3 linked regions of the Spirosoma aureum genome follow. The main gene of each other region encodes a partner of the protein of the gene in region 3 in a complex. Links are inferred from orthologs where the notes say so. Each region holds a gene or a part of one and is shown on either strand. Other genes may lie near its edges.

The links.
Region 1: the proteins of accD (region 3) and G8759_RS29230 are in contact, whole or in part, in a solved structure (PDB 8UXZ), measured with the Escherichia coli proteins. The link is inferred for Spirosoma aureum from one-to-one orthologs.
Region 2: the proteins of accD (region 3) and accB are in contact, whole or in part, in a solved structure (PDB 8UXZ), measured with the Escherichia coli proteins. The link is inferred for Spirosoma aureum from one-to-one orthologs.

Annotation. Positions count from the first base shown.
Region 1 is NZ_CP050063.1:7,341,669-7,344,664, forward strand. What follows is about bases 135-2,968. They hold G8759_RS29230 (acetyl-CoA carboxylase carboxyltransferase subunit alpha), read right to left. Parts: upstream 2,112-2,968; coding sequence 1,158-2,111; downstream 135-1,157. Other genes in these bases: G8759_RS29225 (AI-2E family transporter), read left to right, coding at 135-1,083; G8759_RS29235 (MBL fold metallo-hydrolase RNA specificity domain-containing protein), read right to left, coding at 2,209-2,968. Outside these bases: more of G8759_RS29225, read left to right, coding at 7-134; more of G8759_RS29235, read right to left, coding at 2,969-2,996. UniProt on the Escherichia coli protein: Component of the acetyl coenzyme A carboxylase (ACC) complex. First, biotin carboxylase catalyzes the carboxylation of biotin on its carrier protein (BCCP) and then the CO(2) group is transferred by the carboxyltransferase to acetyl-CoA to form malonyl-CoA.
Region 2 is NZ_CP050063.1:976,981-979,970, reverse strand. What follows is about bases 111-2,938. They hold accB (acetyl-CoA carboxylase biotin carboxyl carrier protein), read left to right. Parts: upstream 111-1,195; coding sequence 1,196-1,681; downstream 1,682-2,938. Other genes in these bases: accC (acetyl-CoA carboxylase biotin carboxylase subunit), read left to right, coding at 1,769-2,938; efp (elongation factor P), read left to right, coding at 546-1,109; G8759_RS03975 (beta-ketoacyl-ACP synthase III), read left to right, coding at 111-446. Also shown: more of G8759_RS03975, read left to right, coding at 1-110; more of accC, read left to right, coding at 2,939-2,990. UniProt on the Escherichia coli protein: This protein is a component of the acetyl coenzyme A carboxylase complex; first, biotin carboxylase catalyzes the carboxylation of the carrier protein and then the transcarboxylase transfers the carboxyl group to form malonyl-CoA.
Region 3 is NZ_CP050063.1:8,699,186-8,702,223, forward strand. What follows is about bases 36-2,911. They hold accD (acetyl-CoA carboxylase, carboxyltransferase subunit beta), read right to left. Parts: upstream 1,957-2,911; coding sequence 1,114-1,956; downstream 36-1,113. Other genes in these bases: G8759_RS34840 (radical SAM protein), read right to left, coding at 67-1,044; G8759_RS34850 (DNA alkylation repair protein), read right to left, coding at 2,061-2,759; ftsZ (cell division protein FtsZ), read right to left, coding at 2,850-2,911. In the rest of the region: more of ftsZ, read right to left, coding at 2,912-3,038.

The sequences.
Region 1 (2,996 bases), 1.4 Mb from region 3 along the record:
TTCTCTATGACAAATATCTATACTCCCCAGCAACAACGGGTTCTGCTTATTACCAGCCTGCTTATTATTGGCGGTTTTATTGTAGTGGGGCTAAGCGGCTATGTATCAGCGTTTCTGGGAGCCGGAATTCTTTACGTTGTTTTCCAGCCGTGGTTCAGAGCTCTGACTGTAAAGCGAAAATGGAATCGCTCGCTGGTGACTGCTCTGTTGATTATCTTCTCACTGGTTGTCATTATTCTGCCTTTTCTAACCCTGAGCCTGTTACTGATCGGCCGGATTCAGTACTATAGTCAGCATACGGACGATATTCTGAATTTAGTAAAAAAGGCTGAGGATTTGACTGGTTATCAGATTACGAGTCCGCAAAATATACGATCCATTACACAGCAGGCAGCGAGCTACGCCAGTAAGCTATTGCCCTCTCTGGCAGGTGGGGCCTTAGACTTTATCGTTATTCTTGGCGTGCTGTTCTTCACGTTGTACTATATGTTCGTACAGCAGGAAGACTTTCTGAAAGGCCTACGCAAATACCTGCCCTTCAAACGCGACACGCAGCAGGAGCTGGGTGAATCGCTTAAAAATAACGTAAACGCCAATGTACTAGGCCAATTGCTGGTGTGTTTAGTACAGGGTGTATTAACGGGGGCTACACTTTGGATTTTCAATGTGCCGGATGCGCCTTTCTGGGGAGTTGTGGCTTTTTTTATGGCTTTTGTTCCTGTCCTCGGAACGCCGTTAGTCTGGGGTCCGGCTGGCTTAATCAAGTTGTCTCAGGGCGATACAGGCGAGGGCGTCGGTATTTTGCTGGTTGGTGTCATTGTTATTATCAATATTGACAACCTGCTCCGGATTATGCTGGCCAAACGCATGGGCGATATCCATCCGCTCATTACGCTGGCCGGTATTGTCCTTGGTGTACCAATTTTTGGCATTCTGGGCCTGGTTGTCGGCCCTTTGTTGCTGTCTTATTTCATCGTTCTGATTCATGTATTTGAGCGTGAGAATAAAAAGCAGGAAGAAGAAGTCGTAAAAGATGAAGAACGGCTGGAAAATAAAGCAGAAAAAGCAATAGCAAAAAAGTAACTGGATAGCAAAAAATAAAAGAAGCCGCTAAGCATAACTCAGCGGCTTCTTTTATGAACAATATTGGATCAGCCTTACTCGATAACAACACCCATCGAACAAAACTTATCGATGCGTTGGTTGATTCGCTCGTGCGGATCGATAGCACTGAGTTCAGTCAGGGCTTTCAGAATGACTTTTTTGAGCAGATAGGCCATTTCCTGGTGGTCGTTATGGGCTCCACCAAGCGGCTCTTCGACAATGCCATCCACCAATTTGTAGAGTTCCATATCGCGGGCCGTCAGCTTCATGGCTTCAGCGGCCTGTTCTTTAAAATCCCAGCTACGCCAGAGGATGGTCGAACAGTTTTCAGGAGAGATCACCGAATACCAGGTATTTTCGAGCATCAGCACACGGTCGCCGATGGCAATTCCCAAGGCTCCGCCCGATGCCCCTTCGCCAATGACAATACAAATAACCGGCACGGTCAGCATGAACATTTCTTTAAGGTTACGGGCAATTGCCTCTCCCTGTCCACGCTCCTCGGCTTCAAGACCCGGGAATGCACCCGGCGTATCGATCAGCGTAATAATCGGCTTATTAAATTTCTCGGCTAATTTCATGAGCCGCAACGCCTTCCGGTAGCCTTCCGGGTTGGGCATACCAAAGTTTCGGTGTTGCCGCTGTTTAGTATTCCGTCCCTTCTGTTGCCCAATAATCATGACCGTCTGGTCACCAAGTTCGCAAAAACCGCCAACCATTGCCGGATCATCGCGTACGGTACGGTCACCGTGTAGCTCGATAAACTGATCGCACATCAGCGAAATGTAATCGAGGGTGTAGGGCCGGTCGGGGTGACGAGACAGCTGAACCCGTTGCCAGCGGGTAAGATTCTGGAATATTTCCCGACGTAGTTTGTCGATACTTTGCTCCAGTATATTGACCGCTTCGCTAACGTCTACGTTACTGGTTTGGGCCAATCGTTTGGTTTCTTCCAGCCGCGCTTCGAGGTCGGCAATAGGCTTTTCAAAATCGAGGTATGTTCTCATAGAATGATGAAAAATGTGTAATGAATGATGAATACCAGCCAACCCGTGGGGATATTCGTCATTGATCACACATGATTCATAATTTATAGTTCATCATTTATAATACAAAGCTCTCGCCCTTTTTCGGAATAATGACCTGTGGATACCCTTCTTCAGCGAGTGTGGCTTTAAAGGACTCCATGCTTCCGTATTCGCCGTGGACAAGGAAAATATTTTTAAGTGTTTCCGGCGACTGCATGCCAACAAAATTTATCAGATCGTTCCGATCGCCGTGGCCGCTGAATACGTCGATTTTTTCAATATTGGCCAGTACCTGATGGTCTTTCCCTTTAATGCTGAGTGTTTGCTGGCCGTTCAGTAACCGCCATCCGAGTGTTCCTTCGGCGCAATAGCCGATGATCAGGATTGTTGAATAGGGGTTGCTGATATTTTCGGCAACATGATACTCAACACGGCCGCCCTGAACCATTCCCGACGACGAAATAATGATGCAGGGTTCGCCATAATTCGATACTGCCTTACTGGCTTTCGACGATTCCAGAAACTGAAAGTTCTGGAAGTCAAACAGGGCTTCGTTCTCTTTGTAGAATTCCCGGGCTTCCCGGTTCAGCATTTTGATGTGCTGATTGTAAATTTTAGAACTCTCAAAGGCCATCGGGCTATCTGAAAATACCCGGATTGGCGGAAAATCCCGTTCGGTATAGAGCCGGTTCAGCGTGTACAGTAACGCCTGGGTTCGGCCAACGCTAAACGAAGGAATGATAAGTCGTCCGGGAATGTCAATACAGGTCCGCTGAATAATATCGGCCAGCGCATCTTCGGGCGACATCATATTTTCGTGCAGCCGATTACCATAGGTACTTTCACAGATGAGGTAATCAACCT
Region 2 (2,990 bases), 7.7 Mb from region 3 along the record:
CGATCATCAAATCGGATGGAGTCGGGCAAAACCATTTGTATCAGAAAGCCGGCGGAAGCCGCTATCCGCCCACGCACGAAACCGTCGAAAAACGCTGGCATTACGTTTATCAGGACGGCCCTGCTGTGTTTAAATTCGCCGTCAAGAATATGGCCGATGTGTCGGCTGAAATCATGGAACGAAATCACCTGGCCGGCAGCGACGTTGCCTGGCTGGTGCCACACCAGGCCAATAAACGAATTATTGACGCTACCGCTCACCGAATGGGAATAGAGTCGGATAAGGTCATGATGAATATCCATAAATACGGCAACACCACCGCTGCTACTATACCACTTTGCTTATTTGATTACGAATCACAGCTAAAGAAAGGAGATAATCTGGTATTAGCTGCTTTTGGTGGTGGCTTCACATGGGGAGCTGCTTACGTGAAATGGGCGTATTAAAATAAGTTTACTGTTTTTTGGCAATAGTTTACAGTATTTTACTGGAACTAAAGGCCAAAAATTGTAAACGTCTACATTGAAAACTGTAAACTAGTAAGAATGGCAACGACCGCAGACATCCGCAATGGACTAGTCTTAAACTTCAACAACGATCTCTTTCAAATTACCGAATTTCAACACGTGAAACCCGGTAAAGGCGCAGCTTTCGTGCGTACAAAGTTAAAAAGCCTGACTACGGGCCGGGTAATCGATAATACATTCAACTCGGGTGTAACGATCTATCCTGTTCGGGTTGAACGCCGGAAATTCCAATACCTTTACAAGGACGAAGCTGGCTATAACTTTATGGATCAGGAGTCGTTTGATCAGATTAATATCGATGAAAAACTCATTGATGGAGCCGATCTGATGAAAGAAGGCCAGGAAGTTGAAATTCTGATCAATGCCGAAACGGAAGTCCCTCTTTCGTGTGAGCTGCCACCGTTTGTCGAACTGGAAGTGACCTATGCAGAACCCGGCATTAAAGGTGATACAGCCAACAGCCCCAAAAAGCGGGTTGAGGTAGAATCAGGTGCTAAAATTATGGTTCCGCTCTTTATAGAGTCTGGCGAAAAAATTAAGGTCGATACCCGCACACGGGATTATGTAGAACGCGTGAAATAAGTTTTTGACTTATGAATGATGAATGTGAACGATTCGCTATGGCAATTGTCAGTTCTTAATCATTCATAATTCATCATTCAAAAGCTATGAGCACAAAAGACATTCAGCAACTCATCGACTTCATCTCCCAATCTGGCCTAGATGAGGTAAATATCGAAACGACTGATCTTAAAATCAGCGTAAAACGGTACGGTTCGGGCGTACCCACCGCCCCGGCTACAGCTCCTTCACCGGCTGCGTTTGCACCTGTAGCACCACAACCACAGACCACAGCGCCATCGGCAGTTGCTGCCCCAACGGTTGCAGCAGCGCCCAAAGCTGAAACGTCAAACTACATAACCATTAAATCGCCGATGATCGGAACGTTCTACCGTTCATCTAATCCCGAAACGCCTTCATTTGTTGAAGTCGGTGATAGCGTCACTGAAGGTAAAGTAGTCTGCATCATTGAAGCCATGAAGCTGTTCAACGAAATCGAGTCGGAGGTATCTGGCCGCATCGTAAAAGTTCTCGTCGAGAATGCGACCCCGGTCGAATACGATCAGCCCCTGTTTTTGGTAGAACCTATTTAATTAGTGATTGGGCGAATGAGTGAATGAGCGAATAAATCGGCGCGAACAAAACATTCATTCATTCGCTCATTCACTCATTCGCTCATTATGTTCAAGAAAATATTAATCGCCAACCGAGGTGAGATCGCATTGCGAATCATTCGGACCTGCCGCGAAATGGGTATAAAAACGGTAGCTGTTTTTTCGACAGCCGACCGCGACAGCCTGCATGTGCGCTTTGCCGATGAGGCTGTTTGCATTGGCCCACCGGTTAGCAAACAATCTTATCTGAGTATCCCCAGCATTATTTCGGCGGCTGAAGTGACCGGAGCGGATGCCATCCACCCCGGCTACGGGTTCCTGTCCGAAAATGCTGAATTCTCGCAAATCTGCGCCGATTACGGCATTAAGTTTATTGGAGCCACCGCCGAGCAAATCAACGGTATGGGCGATAAGGCAACCGCCAAAGCGACCATGAGAGCAGCTGGTGTTCCGGTTATTCCGGGTTCGGAGGGGCTGTTGGAATCCATCGAACAGGGCAAGACCCTTTCGGCCGAAATGGGCTATCCCGTCATTGTGAAAGCAACGGCTGGTGGCGGAGGCCGAGGAATGCGGATTATTCGCTCGGAAAGCGAGTTTGAAAAAGCCTGGAATGATGCCCGTACCGAAGCCGGAGCTGCTTTTGGTAATGACGGACTTTATCTGGAAAAATTCGTCGAAGAACCGCGGCATATTGAAATTCAGATTGTTGGTGACCAATTTGGTAAAGTCTGCCATCTCTCAGAACGTGACTGTTCGATTCAGCGCCGTCACCAGAAACTGGTAGAAGAAACTCCATCGCCCATTGTTTCGCAGGAACTTCGGGAGCAAATGGGGGCAGCCGCCATCAAAGGTGCACAGGCAATTGGTTATGAAGGCGCAGGAACGGTTGAGTTTCTGGTCGATAAGCATGGAAAGTTCTATTTCATGGAAATGAACACCCGAATTCAGGTTGAACACCCCATTACGGAAGAAGTAACGGACTTCGATTTGATTAAAGAGCAAATCAAGGTGGCTGCCGGGGTCGAAATTTCAGGGCGGAACTACACTCCGAAACTCTATGCGATGGAGTGCCGGATCAACGCTGAAGATCCAGCGAATGGTTTTCGGCCATCACCGGGTAAAATTACCGTGCTGCACATGCCGGGTGGTCACGGCGTTCGCGTAGACAGTCATGTGTATACGGGCTACACCATCCCCCCCAACTACGACTCGATGATTGCGAAACTGATCGTATCAGGACAATCACGCGAGGAAGTCATTACGCGGATGAAGCGGGCATTGCAGGAAT
Region 3 (3,038 bases):
CGGAGTTTATCTACTGCAAGCCGACGTTGATAGGCAATCGATGATCCAAAAGATCCTGAAAAATAGCTAGACTAATTGTTTCCAGGTACCTTTTACCCAGTTGTATTTGAGTGTGCTGGGCAAAGCCTTCCACCAGTATTTATTCATCTCAACGGCAAATGACGGCTGCATATAGCAGTTAATCACACAACCCTCACAGTCAGGTAATCGGCCTTCCAGCGCTACTAACTTCTGAACTTCGTCGGAACGGTACAGGTCATGCAAACGACCATCAATGGCGAAGTCTTTCAGACCTAAGTGATAACAGGGCAGCACTAATTTATTTTCAGGAGAAATAACGATCGTTGTGCTGGCCGCTTTACAGATAGGGGCCTCAATATGGTTGCCCCCATCGAGTCGAAGCTGGATAAACGCTTCATTGAGGTAAACGTTTTTCTGTTTGCCCCACCACGATAACTCGCTCAGCGCCTGATCAGACAAACGGGAACCGGTTTCAACCGCATTATAGTCAAAAACAGGATTCAGGATTAGCACCAGATCGTTTGGCAGGCAAATTTCCTCGTGCATCTGCCTGATTTGCTGAATGTTCCGATCAAATACGGTGAATAGAATATCAGGACGTTCACCCAGTTGACGAGCCAGGACAATCGACTCCATCACCTTGTCGAAACACCGCACTCCCCGCGACTGATCGTGCTCTTCAGCCACGGGCGAATCGAGCGAGAAATGGAGCATGTCGACCAATCCCCGCAACCGATCGGCGTATTTTGGATACAGAAGGGCGTTGGTCGTTACAGTTGTGATGAAACCAAGCCGCTTCGCTTCCTGGAGTAGTTCGGGTAACTGGCGGTGAAGCAAAGGTTCGCCACCTGTAAAATCAACTACCCGGACGCCCAGTTTCTTCAGATCACGCAGATTGTCACGCACGTTATCCAGCGTAACGTAAGGTGAAGGCCGCTCCCATATATCACAAAAACTACACGTGGCGTTACAGCGGTACGTCACATAGTAATTACATAAAACCGGATGGGAGACAAGGCGCATAAGCAGAGAGCGAGGAACATGGGGCACGGGGCGGAATAACTCGTTCTGCCCCGAGCTCCTCGCTCCACGCTATTGAAGCATTCTGAACAGGTTCGTCAATTTATCTTTCAAATCTTTCCGATCAACGATAAAATCGAGAAAGCCATGATCCAGAACAAACTCAGCGCTTTGGAAACCTTTGGGCAGATCTTTACCGATGGTTTCGCGAATAACACGCGGCCCGGCAAAACCAATTAACGCTTCTGGCTCGGCAATATTAAAATCGCCAAGCATCGCATAGGACGCAGTAACACCACCTGTTGTAGGATCTGTCAGTAGCGACACGTAAGGTATTTTAGCTTCCGATAACAGGGCTAGTTTAGCGGACGTCTTGGCCATTTGCATGAGCGAAAAACCAGCTTCCATCATCCTCGCACCACCCGATCGGGATATCATCAGGAAAGGCGTCTTATTTTTAATGGCATAATCGATGGCGCGGGCAATTTTTTCGCCAACGACCGATCCCATCGAACCGCCAATAAAGTTAAAATCCATGACCGCCATCGTTACCGTACTACCATTCATTGGGCCATAGGCCGTCCGAACAGCATCTTTCAGCCCCGTTTTGGCGATCGTTGACTTTACCCGATCCGGATAGGCTTTTGTGTCGACAAATTTCAGTGGATCAGCAGACGTCATATTCGCATCGAGTTCGGTGAATTCGTTATCATCGAACAGGATAGAAAAATAGGCCTCTGAGCCAATTTTTTCGTGATAATTACAATGAACACAGGTGTATGCATTGAGCTTATGCTCACGGGTATGCATTGCTTTTTTGCAGTTTGGGCATTGATACCACAGACCGTCGGGAGCCTCCCGTTTCATTTCGGTCGGGGTTTGAATACCCTTATCTTTTCGGACGAACCAAGACATAGTCTAAGTTTACAGTTGATAGCCTGCTGTCAGACAGGCCGGTTTTTAGTTGACAGTGCCAATATGGGGCGTAAAGATACGAAGACCATTGACCAATCTCCCATCTATAAGGTCAGATAATACTTTCGTCGGGCTGGCTCAAATTTTTCGATGGCATAGCGTAGTGCCGTACGAGGCATTTGATGAACATGATCGTGCAAAAATTCCTCCAGTGCATCTACATTACGCTTACCAACTTCACGTAGCATCCAGCCCACTGCTTTGTGAATCAGATCGTGTTTATGGGCCAATAAAGCCTCCGAAATAGCAAATGTGTCGGCAAACTGACCCGCCCGAATGAAAGCCATTGTCGAAACAATAGCAATCCGCTGACTCCACAAATGATCTTCCTGAGCCAGTTCATACAAGACAGACCGATCATTCTGGAGCAAGGGCCGACCAACAAGATGCGGGCAAGTGACATCAACCAGATCCCAGTTGTTGATGTAACGTCGATTCGCCACATATCGATCCATCAGGACTTCCTGTTCTATCGAACTTGTTTTTCTGGCCTGATAGACCCAGATCAAGAGCCCGGTCATCCGCATTTCGTGAAATGGTTCACGGAGTAATTGTTCGACATCATCCATTGGAAGACGCAGGTATTGTTTGGCTATACTGTGTTGCTGCGGCATAGAAAGCCCCAGAAATTGATCGCCCTCTCCATATTGACCGGGCTTGGTTTTAAAAAACCACGCCAAAGTTTTTGCCCGTTCGGGGTCAGCATGGGCCAGTAAGTTAGTTTTTACGTCCGTATAGGTCACAGGCTCTTGCCTTTCGCTGTTTTGGTTAATTATTGCAAAGAAAAAGGGCTTTCCTGATGGAAGCCCTTTTTTGTATAAAGATAAGATTGCTTAATCATTCAACTTCGAGCGCACGAATTCATTTTCGGGCAACATCGGTGTTGAGTAAAGCACGGTTTTGTTCCGTTCGAACGCTGGGCGATCAAGATCAGAAGCCGAATACTGCCCTTTAACAAACGCGTCAATTGTGCGTTTAATCAGGTCAGCATCATCATGCCGTTCTTCGTCATCCATAACCAG